Phyllobacterium zundukense: one gene and its partner. The protein of the gene in region 1 interacts with the protein of each later gene in a pairwise test. Links are inferred from orthologs where the notes say so. Each region holds a gene or a part of one and is shown in the gene's direction. Other genes may lie near its edges.

Region 1 (5,067 bases):
TCGAGCGCCCAGCTGCCGATTTTCAGCTCCGTTGCCGAAGGCAAGGATCGCACCGGCGCCAACGCCTCGGTGATCTATGTGCCGCCGGCAGGGGCTGCAGAAGCCATCATCGAAGCGATCGAGGCGGAAATTCCGCTGATCATCTGCATCACCGAAGGCATTCCCGTCATGGACATGGTGCGGGTCAAGGCCCGTCTCGACCGTTCCGCATCCCGCCTGATCGGTCCGAATTGCCCGGGCGTCCTGACGCCGGAAGAATGCAAGATCGGCATCATGCCGGGAAACATCTTCAAGAAGGGTTCCGTGGGTGTTGTATCCCGCTCCGGGACACTTACCTATGAGGCAGTATTTCAAACGACGAATGAAGGCCTTGGCCAGACGACTGCTGTCGGTATCGGCGGCGATCCTGTGAAGGGCACGGAATTCATCGATGTCCTGGAAATGTTCCTTGCCGACGAAGCGACGAAATCAATCATCATGATCGGTGAAATCGGTGGCTCGGCCGAAGAAGATGCAGCGCAGTTCATTGCCGACGAAGCAAAGCGTGGCCGCAAGAAGCCGATGGCCGGTTTCATCGCTGGACGCACGGCTCCTCCCGGACGCACGATGGGCCATGCCGGAGCGGTTATCTCCGGTGGCAAGGGCGGCGCGGAAGACAAGATTGCCGCCATGGAAGCCGCGGGCATCCGCGTTTCGCCATCGCCTGCGCAGCTTGGCAAGACATTGGTTGAAGTCCTCAAGGGCTGAGGCCGGCAAGAAGCACGAATGAATCGGGGCGAATGCTCGCCCCGATCGATCCACGGGGCCATGTGGGCCTCAACCCAGAGTGATACTGGTTTAAGATGAACCGGTGCACTCTTACAAAGGGAGACGGAGCACGGGCTCCGGTCACGAATATGGCACGTCAAGAACAGGCCAACGACATTTTCGCGCTCACCTCGTTTCTTTATGGTGGCAATGCCCACTATATCGAGGAACTGCACGCGCAATATGAGAAGGATCCGGCATCGGTTGGTACCGAATGGCAGGAATTCTTCGCCAACCTCAACGATACCAAGGACGATGTTCTCAAGAACGCCAAGGGCGCATCCTGGGAAAAGCCGAACTGGCCGATCGCCGGCAATGGCGAACTCGTATCGGCGCTCGACGGCAACTGGGGCGAAGTCGAAAAGCACATCACCGACAAGCTGAAGGCCAAGGGCGCGAATGGTTCTGCGGCAACCAATGGAGTTGCCGCACCTCTGACGCCGGCATCCGACTCGGACATCATTCATGCGGCCCGCGATTCCGTGCGCGCAATCATGATGATCCGCGCCTATCGCATGCGCGGCCATTTGCATGCCAAGCTCGACCCGCTTGGCCTTGCCGAAGTCAAGGAAGACTACAACGAGCTGTCGCCTGAGAGCTATGGTTTCACGGCGGCCGATTTCGACCGCAAGATTTTCATCGATAATGTGCTGGGTCTCGAATATGCGACGATCCCACAGATGCTCGAGATCCTTAAGCGCACCTATTGCTCGACCATTGGTGTCGAATTCATGCATATTTCCGATCCGGTGGAAAAGGCCTGGATCCAGGAACGCATCGAAGGCCCGGACAAGGGCGTCGCCTTCACCGCTGAAGGCAAGAGGGCGATCCTGTCGAAGCTGATTGAGGCCGAAGGTTTCGAGCAATTCATCGACGTCAAGTACAAGGGTACCAAGCGCTTCGGCCTGGATGGCGGCGAGTCGCTCATTCCGGCGCTGGAACAGATCGTCAAGCGTGGCGGGTCCATGGGCCTGAAGGAAATCGTCCTCGGCATGGCGCATCGTGGCCGCCTCAACGTGCTCAGCCAGTTCATGCGCAAGCCGCACCGTGCCATTTTCCATGAATTCAAGGGTGGTTCCTACACGCCGGACGATGTCGAAGGTTCCGGCGACGTGAAGTACCATCTAGGAGCCTCGTCGGACCGCGAGTTCGATGGCAACAAGGTCCATCTCTCGCTGACGGCCAACCCCTCGCACCTCGAAATCGTCAATCCGGTAGTCATGGGCAAGGCACGCGCCAAGCAGGACCTGCTCTGCGGCCGCGACCGTGACGAAATCGTGCCGCTGTCCGAGCGTTCGAAGGTCATGCCGCTGCTTCTGCATGGCGACGCAGCCTTCGCCGGCCAGGGCGTGGTTGCCGAGTGCCTCGGCCTTTCCGGCCTGCGCGGGCATCGCGTTGCCGGTACGGTGCATTTTATCATCAACAACCAGATCGGCTTTACCACCAATCCGCGTTTCTCGCGCTCCTCGCCATATCCTTCCGATGTTGCGAAGATGATCGAAGCGCCGATCTTCCACGTCAATGGCGACGATCCGGAAGCTGTGGTCTATGTGGCGAAGATCGCCACCGAATATCGTATGACGTTCCACAAGCCGGTTGTCATCGACATGTTCTGCTATCGCCGCTTCGGCCATAACGAAGGCGACGAGCCGGCGTTCACGCAGCCGATCATGTACAAGACGATCCGCAGCCAGAAGACGACGGTTCAGCTCTATTCGGCGAAGCTGATCGAGGAGGGCCTGATTACCGAGGCCGATCTCGAGAAGATGCGTGCCGCATGGCGCGAAAATCTCGAGCAGGAGTTCGAGGCTGGCCAGGCGTACAAGCCAAACAAGGCCGACTGGCTCGACGGTGCCTGGAGTGGCCTGCGTACGGCAGATAATGCCGATGAGCAGCGCCGCGGCAAGACTGGGCTGCCGGTGAAGACGCTCAAGGAAATCGGCAAGAAGCTTGCCGAAGTCCCGGCCGGTCTCAACGTGCACCGGACGATCCAGCGCTTCCAGGACAACCGCGCCAAGATGATCGAAACTGGAGAAGGCTTCGACTGGGCAACAGCGGAGGCTCTGGCGTTCGGTTCGCTGGTGACGGAAGGCCATCCGGTACGCCTGTCGGGTCAGGATGTCGAGCGTGGTACATTCAGCCAGCGGCATTCGGTGCTCTACGATCAGGACACCGAACAGCGCTACATCCCGCTCAATAATCTGCAGAAGGGTCAGGCGCTCTACGAAGTCATCAATTCGATGCTTTCGGAAGAAGCGGTTCTCGGCTTCGAATATGGCTATTCGCTGTCGGATCCACGTGCCCTGACTCTGTGGGAAGCGCAGTTCGGCGACTTCGCCAATGGTGCACAGGTCATCTTCGACCAGTTCATCTCGTCGGGCGAGCGCAAATGGCTGCGCATGTCGGGTCTCGTCTGCCTGTTGCCACATGGCTATGAGGGGCAGGGGCCGGAACATTCGTCGGCCCGCCTCGAACGCTATCTCCAGCTCTGTGCGGAAGACAATATGCAGGTTGCAAACTGCACGACGCCTGCGAATTACTTCCATATCCTGCGCCGTCAGATGAAGCGCGACTTCCGCAAGCCGCTGATCCTGATGACGCCGAAGTCGCTGCTGCGTCACAAGCGGGCGGTCTCGTCGATCGGCGACTTCACCGGGGATTCGTCCTTCCATCGCCTGCTGTGGGACGACGCGCAGCTGCTCAAGGATCAGCCGATCAAGCTGCAGAAGGACTCAAAGATCCGCCGCGTAGTCCTGTGCTCCGGCAAGGTCTATTACGATCTTTACGAAGAGCGCGAAAAGCGCGGGATTGACGACGTCTATCTCCTGCGCGTCGAGCAGCTTTATCCATTCCCTGCAAAGGCCCTGATCACCGAGCTTTCCCGCTTCCGCAATGCGGAAATGGTCTGGTGTCAGGAAGAACCCAAGAACATGGGTGCCTGGGCCTTTATCGATCCCTATCTGGAATGGGTTCTGGCGCATATCGATGCCAAGCATCAGCGCGTTCGTTATACCGGACGTCCTGCTGCTGCATCGACTGCAACTGGCTTGATGTCCAAACACCTTGCACAGCTCGAAGCATTGCTTGAAGATGCTTTGGGTTCTTAATTAACAAAGAAAATCAACGGAAGAGCGAGAACATGGCAACCGAAATCCGCGTCCCAACGCTGGGCGAATCCGTTTCCGAAGCGACCATTGGCAAATGGTTCAAGAAGGTCGGCGAGGCTATTGCCGTTGATGAACCCCTCGTCGAGCTCGAGACCGACAAGGTGACGATCGAGGTCCCGGCAGCCGCTGCCGGATCGCTCGCTGAAATCACGGCCAAGGAAGGCGACACGGTTGAAGTTGGCGCTTTGCTCGGCATGATTGGCTCGGGGGATGGCGCAGCCGCCGCCCCTGCCAAGAAGGAAGAGGCAAAGCCGCAAGCCGTTGCGCAGGCATCGGGTGCCGCCGCTGCAACATCGACTGCGGAAGCAGCGACCAAGACCGCTGAAGTCGCCGGTGAACCGGCAATCGCCGAGCGCAAGCCAAGCGAAATGCCGGCTTCTCCGGCAGCCTCCAAGCTTCTGGCTGAAAAAGGCGTTTCGGTATCCCAGGTCGACGGCTCCGGCAAGCGTGGCCAGGTTCTCAAGGGTGACGTGCTCGATGCCGTTGCCAAGGGCATCCCCGCCCAGCCTGCAGCGGAAGCGCCGAAAGCTGTTGCCCGCCCTGCATCGCCTGCTGACGATGCTTCGCGCGAAGAGCGGGTGAAGATGACCCGCCTGCGCCAGACCATTGCCAAGCGCCTGAAGGATGCGCAGAGCACGGCCGCCATGCTGACCACCTATAATGAGGTGGATATGTCGGCGGTCATGGACCTGCGCAATCGCTACAAGGAGATCTTCGAGAAGAAGCACGGCGTCAAGCTTGGTTTCATGGGCTTCTTCACCAAGGCCGTCACCCATGCATTGAAGGAAATTCCGGCAGTCAACGCAGAGATCGATGGCACGGACATCATCTACAAGAACTTTGCCCATGTCGGCGTTGCAGTCGGCACGGACAAGGGCCTCGTCGTTCCGGTCGTACGCAATGCGGACCAGATGTCGATCGCCGAGATCGAAAAGGAAATCGGCCGTCTCGGCAAGGCAGCACGCGATGGCGCCCTGTCCATGGCTGACATGCAGGGCGGTACCTTCACCATCTCCAATGGCGGTGTCTACGGTTCGCTCATGTCGTCGCCGATCCTCAACGCACCGCAGTCCGGCATTCTTGGCATGCACAA
Region 2 (4,443 bases), 1.6 Mb from region 1 along the record:
CGCCGAAAACGATGTAGTCGCTAAATAGCGGCCCTTCCCCGCCGATAAACGGCTGCGACACGAGCATCTTGCGCATGGGCTCGAGGCTTTTGGTGAAGGCTTCGCGCTTTGCATCGCGCTCGGCAGCGACATCCTCCAGTTTGCGGCCAAAGATCTTCTCGCGGCTCTCGCGGAAATAGGCCTGGTTCGGCGCATCAAGCAGGTCGTGCACCGGCATGAGGATCACCACATTCATATAGGGATGGATGGTCATCTGCGACCAGCCCTCGACAAAGCGGGCCATGGCGCGGCCGCCCGCGCCCTTGAACAGCGACGGGCGGTCCGGATAGTGGTCCTCCAGATAGAGCGCAATTTCAAAGGAATCCGCCACGACCTTTTCTCCGTCTCGTATGATCGGGACCTTGGCGGAATAGCCGTTCTCGAGCTGCGGAATATCCTTGAAGGAAATCGTATTGCGGTCAAAGGGGAGCCCCTTGTGGGCCAATGACATGACCGTTTTCCAGCAATGCGGGCTGAATGGACGGTTTTTGTCGGCGCCGACGAGTTCGTGCAGAATGATTCCCATGGAAAGCCGCCTCTCTTTGGATAATATGGCAGCAAGACTGACTCTTTTCGGCAGAAAGTCAATTTGATGGAACAGCATTTTCGTATGTTTGCTGCCTACAATCGCTGGGCCAACGAACGGCTTTATGCAGCAGCAGCCAGCCTCGACGACGAAGAATACCGGCGTGACATGCACGCATTCTTTTCATCCCTGCACGGAACGCTGAACCATCTGCTTGTGACCGATCGCATCTGGCTGCATCGCTTCACCGGTGAGGGCGATGCTCCGAAGGCGCTCGACGCAATCCTTTTTCACAAGCTGGAAGAGTTGAAGGCAGCGCGGGAGAAAGAGGATGCCCGCATCCTCACCTGGATCAACGGGCTGGACAGCGCGGCGATTGCCGGGCGGTTCACCTACACGACGATCAGCGATATGCGCACGATCAGCCAGCGGCTGGCGCCGGCGCTCGCTCATCTCTTCAACCACCAGACGCACCATCGCGGCCAGGCTCACGCTATTTTGACTGCGCTTGGAAAGGCAGCGCCATCCTTCGATCTCATCCAGTTTCAACGGACCGAAGAGGGGCGACCTTATTCATAAGGGTTGCATCACCATTGTGCGCCCTTCGACAAGCTCAGGATGAGGGAATGGGTTGGTTGCAGGGTAACTAAGAAGGCGATGTTGGTGATTGTCTCTTGCAACCGACAAACATCCCTCATGGTGAGCCCCGTCGAACCACGCACATCAGATATGCAACACGAATACCTTGCGGAAAAGCCATTTCCCGTGCAAAAGCGCGACCATGCTTATTCTCGACGACATATCCGTGCGTATGGCCGGCCGCCTGCTGATCGATCACGCCAGCCTGAACCTGCCATCCGGCACGAAGGCCGGCCTGGTCGGGCGCAACGGCGCGGGCAAATCGACGCTGTTCAAGGTGATCACCGGCGAGCTTCACGCGGAAACCGGCGATTTCTTCCTGCCGAAGAATATCCGCATCGGCCAGGTGGCACAGGAAGCGCCGGGTACCGAAGACTCGCTGATGGAAATCGTGCTTGCCGCGGATCAGGAACGCACGGCGCTTCTGGCCGAGGCCGAGACAGCGACGGACCCGCACCGCATTGCCGACATCCATATCCGCCTCGCCGATATCGATGCGCATTCGGCAGAAGCACGCGCTGGCTCGATCCTTTCCGGTCTTGGCTTCGACGCGGAGGCGCAAAAGCGCCCTGCCTCATCCTTTTCGGGCGGCTGGCGCATGCGCGTCGCCCTGGCTGCGGTTCTCTTTGCCGAACCCGATCTTTTGCTCCTCGACGAGCCTACCAATTATCTCGATCTCGAAGGGACGCTGTGGCTGGAAGATTATGTGCGGCGCTATCCGCACACGGTCATCCTCATCAGCCATGACCGCGACCTTCTGAACTCGGCCGTCAATTCGATCATTCATCTGGATCAGACAAAGCTGACGCTCTGGCAGGGCAATTACGACCAGTTCGAGCGGTTGCGCAGCGAAGCGCTGGAATTGCAGCAGAAGCAGCGCACCAAGCAGGAAGCGCATCGCAAGCATATGGAGGCGTTCGTCGAGCGCTTCCGCGCCAAGGCGTCCAAGGCCAAGCAAGCACAGTCGCGCCTGAAGGCCCTGCAGAAGCTCAAGCCGATTTCCGCGGTGATCGAAGATCACGTTCAACCCTTCCATTTTCCGGAGCCGGAAAAGGTCGTGGCATCGCCGATCATCGCTGTTGAAAGCGGTGAAGTCGGTTATACGCCTGGCAAGCCGGTGCTCAGACATCTCAATCTGCGCATCGATGCGGATGATCGCATCGCGCTGCTTGGCTCGAACGGCAATGGTAAGTCGACGCTGGCCAAGTTGATCGGCGGTCGCCTGCCTTTGCAAAGTGGCCGGTTGACCGTGGCGCCGAACCTGAAGATTTCGTTTTTCGCCCAGCACCAGCTCGACGACCTGATTCCCGAAGACAATGCGATCGAACACGTGCGTAAATTGATGCCGGACGCGCCGGAAGCCAAAGTTCGTGCCCGCGTTGCGAAAATGGGGCTGGCGACCGTCAAGATGAACACGGCCGCGAAAGATCTTTCCGGCGGTGAAAAGGCGCGGCTGCTGATGGGCCTCGCAACCTTCCAGGGCCCAAACCTGCTGATCCTCGACGAGCCGACCAACCATCTCGACATCGACAGCCGTGAAGCGCTGATGCATGCGCTGAACGATTTCGATGGCGCGGTCATCCTCATCGCTCACGACAGGCATCTGATCGAAGCGACCATGGACCGGCTGTGGCTGGTGCGTGATGGCGGCGTTGCGCCTTATGATGGCGATCTCGATGCCTATCGCTCACTGGTTCTGGCCGACGCCAAGGCCGAACGGGCTGGCAGCGGCAAGGCTATTGCTGACGAAGGTCCGAGGCTGACAAAGGCCGAGCAGCGCAAGCTGGCAGCACAGAAGCGCGAAGCCCTGAAGCCCCTGCAGAAGAAGATCCAGGAAGCCGAGGCGCAAGTGCACCGCTTCCAGAAGAAGATCGATACGCTGCAGAAACAGCTCGCTGACCCGGTCATTTACACGCGCGAACCAGCCAAGGCGACGCAGATCGGCAAGGAAATCGGCTATGCCAAGTCTTCCCTCGCCCGCGCTGAAGAAGAGTGGCTGACGCTTTCGGGCGAGTATGAAGAAGCGATGACGGAACTGGCGCAGTAGCGCCAGTCAACCCTCGGACACCGCTGGAATGACGGCCGTGGTGTAAAGCGAGTGCAACTGCCAGCCAAGCGTCTCATACAGTGCCCGGCCATCTGGGGTTGCCACCAGCGCCGCACGACGTATGCCTTTTTCATGTGAAAGCGTTTCAAGCTGCTTCATGAGCGCTCGTCCAAGCCCCTTGCGGCGATGGTTATCGTGCGTACGAATCCGGTCATAGACGGCAAGCTCACCCGGAAAAGCGATCCGTCCCGTCGCTGCAATCTCCCCGCCCCCATCGAGTATATTCACGATGGTGACGCCGGCGTGCTGCTGATGATCGAAGACATATCCATCCGGCAGGGAAGCAGGACCACCCTGCATCGGCCCGGAGAGCAGCATCATGAAGCCCGGCGATTCAATACGCCAAGGTGGCGGCAGATTGGCCCGGACAATTTCCGGTGGCGCGCAGACTTTCAGGAAAATGGACGGCTCGGCGATAGAATCCGCATGTTGACGGACGTGATCGGAATAGGCCGGAAACACATGCCGCCGCTTCTGGTCCGGCAAACCGACTTCGATGCGATAGCCACCATTCTCGAAAACGGGCGCTGCCACCTGCCGTGTCAGCGCCCATCCCTCGACCCAAATCCCGACAATCTCAGGATCGGCCTTCAAATCGCGTTCATCAATTGCCATCGGCAATCTATAGCTGCTTCTGCATTTCGATCGCCAGCAGATTTTGCTTGCGAAGCGGCAAGGCATAGCCTGCGACCAGTGCACCAACACCGATGACCGTCGATACGAAAAATATCGTGATCGTTGCGTCCCGCAGGGCGTCTGGAGTCGTAGCCTCCGGATAGCCGGCGGCGTTGGCTGCAAGCCCGGCAACGGCAGCGCCGATTGCATAACCGGCCGACTGCAGTGTCGGCAGGAGAGCCGAAGCGCGATCCCGCTCGCCACTGCGCGCCGATTCCATCACCGTCTGGCTAAGGAAGCCCCAGCTGACACCGAAGCCGGTGCCGATAAAGATTTGTCCCAGCATCACCACCAGCGGAATATCGAGCGAGAAACCAAAGACGATGATGGCAAGACCTGTAACAAGCAGGGTCGGTCCAAGACGGATCAGCCAGGCGCGGCGGCGCGGATCCTGAATATTGGCGACGAAGATCGCACATATGCTCCATGCAATGGCAAAGGTGGCGTTGAAGGCCCC

Evidence for each region. The genes of interacting proteins can lie anywhere in the genome.
Region 2: the proteins of BLM14_RS19495 (region 1) and BLM14_RS11375 interact in binary tests that used the Escherichia coli proteins (3 or more experiments, as listed by UniProt). The link is inferred for Phyllobacterium zundukense from one-to-one orthologs.

The regions. Positions count from the first base shown.
Region 1 is NZ_CP017940.1:3,900,124-3,905,190, forward strand. Bases 583-4,114 are described here. They hold BLM14_RS19495 (2-oxoglutarate dehydrogenase E1 component), read left to right. Parts: upstream 583-896; coding sequence 897-3,914; downstream 3,915-4,114. Other genes in these bases: sucD (succinate--CoA ligase subunit alpha), read left to right, coding at 583-747; odhB (2-oxoglutarate dehydrogenase complex dihydrolipoyllysine-residue succinyltransferase), read left to right, coding at 3,947-4,114. Outside these bases: more of sucD, read left to right, coding at 1-582; more of odhB, read left to right, coding at 4,115-5,067. UniProt on the Escherichia coli protein: E1 component of the 2-oxoglutarate dehydrogenase (OGDH) complex which catalyzes the decarboxylation of 2-oxoglutarate, the first step in the conversion of 2-oxoglutarate to succinyl-CoA and CO(2).
Region 2 is NZ_CP017940.1:2,257,089-2,261,531, forward strand. What follows is about bases 891-3,798. They hold BLM14_RS11375 (ABC-F family ATP-binding cassette domain-containing protein), read left to right. Parts: upstream 891-1,346; coding sequence 1,347-3,251; downstream 3,252-3,798. Other genes in these bases: BLM14_RS11370 (DinB family protein), read left to right, coding at 891-1,144; BLM14_RS11380 (GNAT family N-acetyltransferase), read right to left, coding at 3,258-3,798. In the rest of the region: BLM14_RS11365 (glutathione S-transferase family protein), read right to left, coding at 1-565; more of BLM14_RS11370, read left to right, coding at 632-890; more of BLM14_RS11380, read right to left, coding at 3,799-3,926; BLM14_RS11385 (MFS transporter), read right to left, coding at 3,934-4,443. UniProt on the Escherichia coli protein: Genetic data indicate it may be involved in ribosome assembly or function.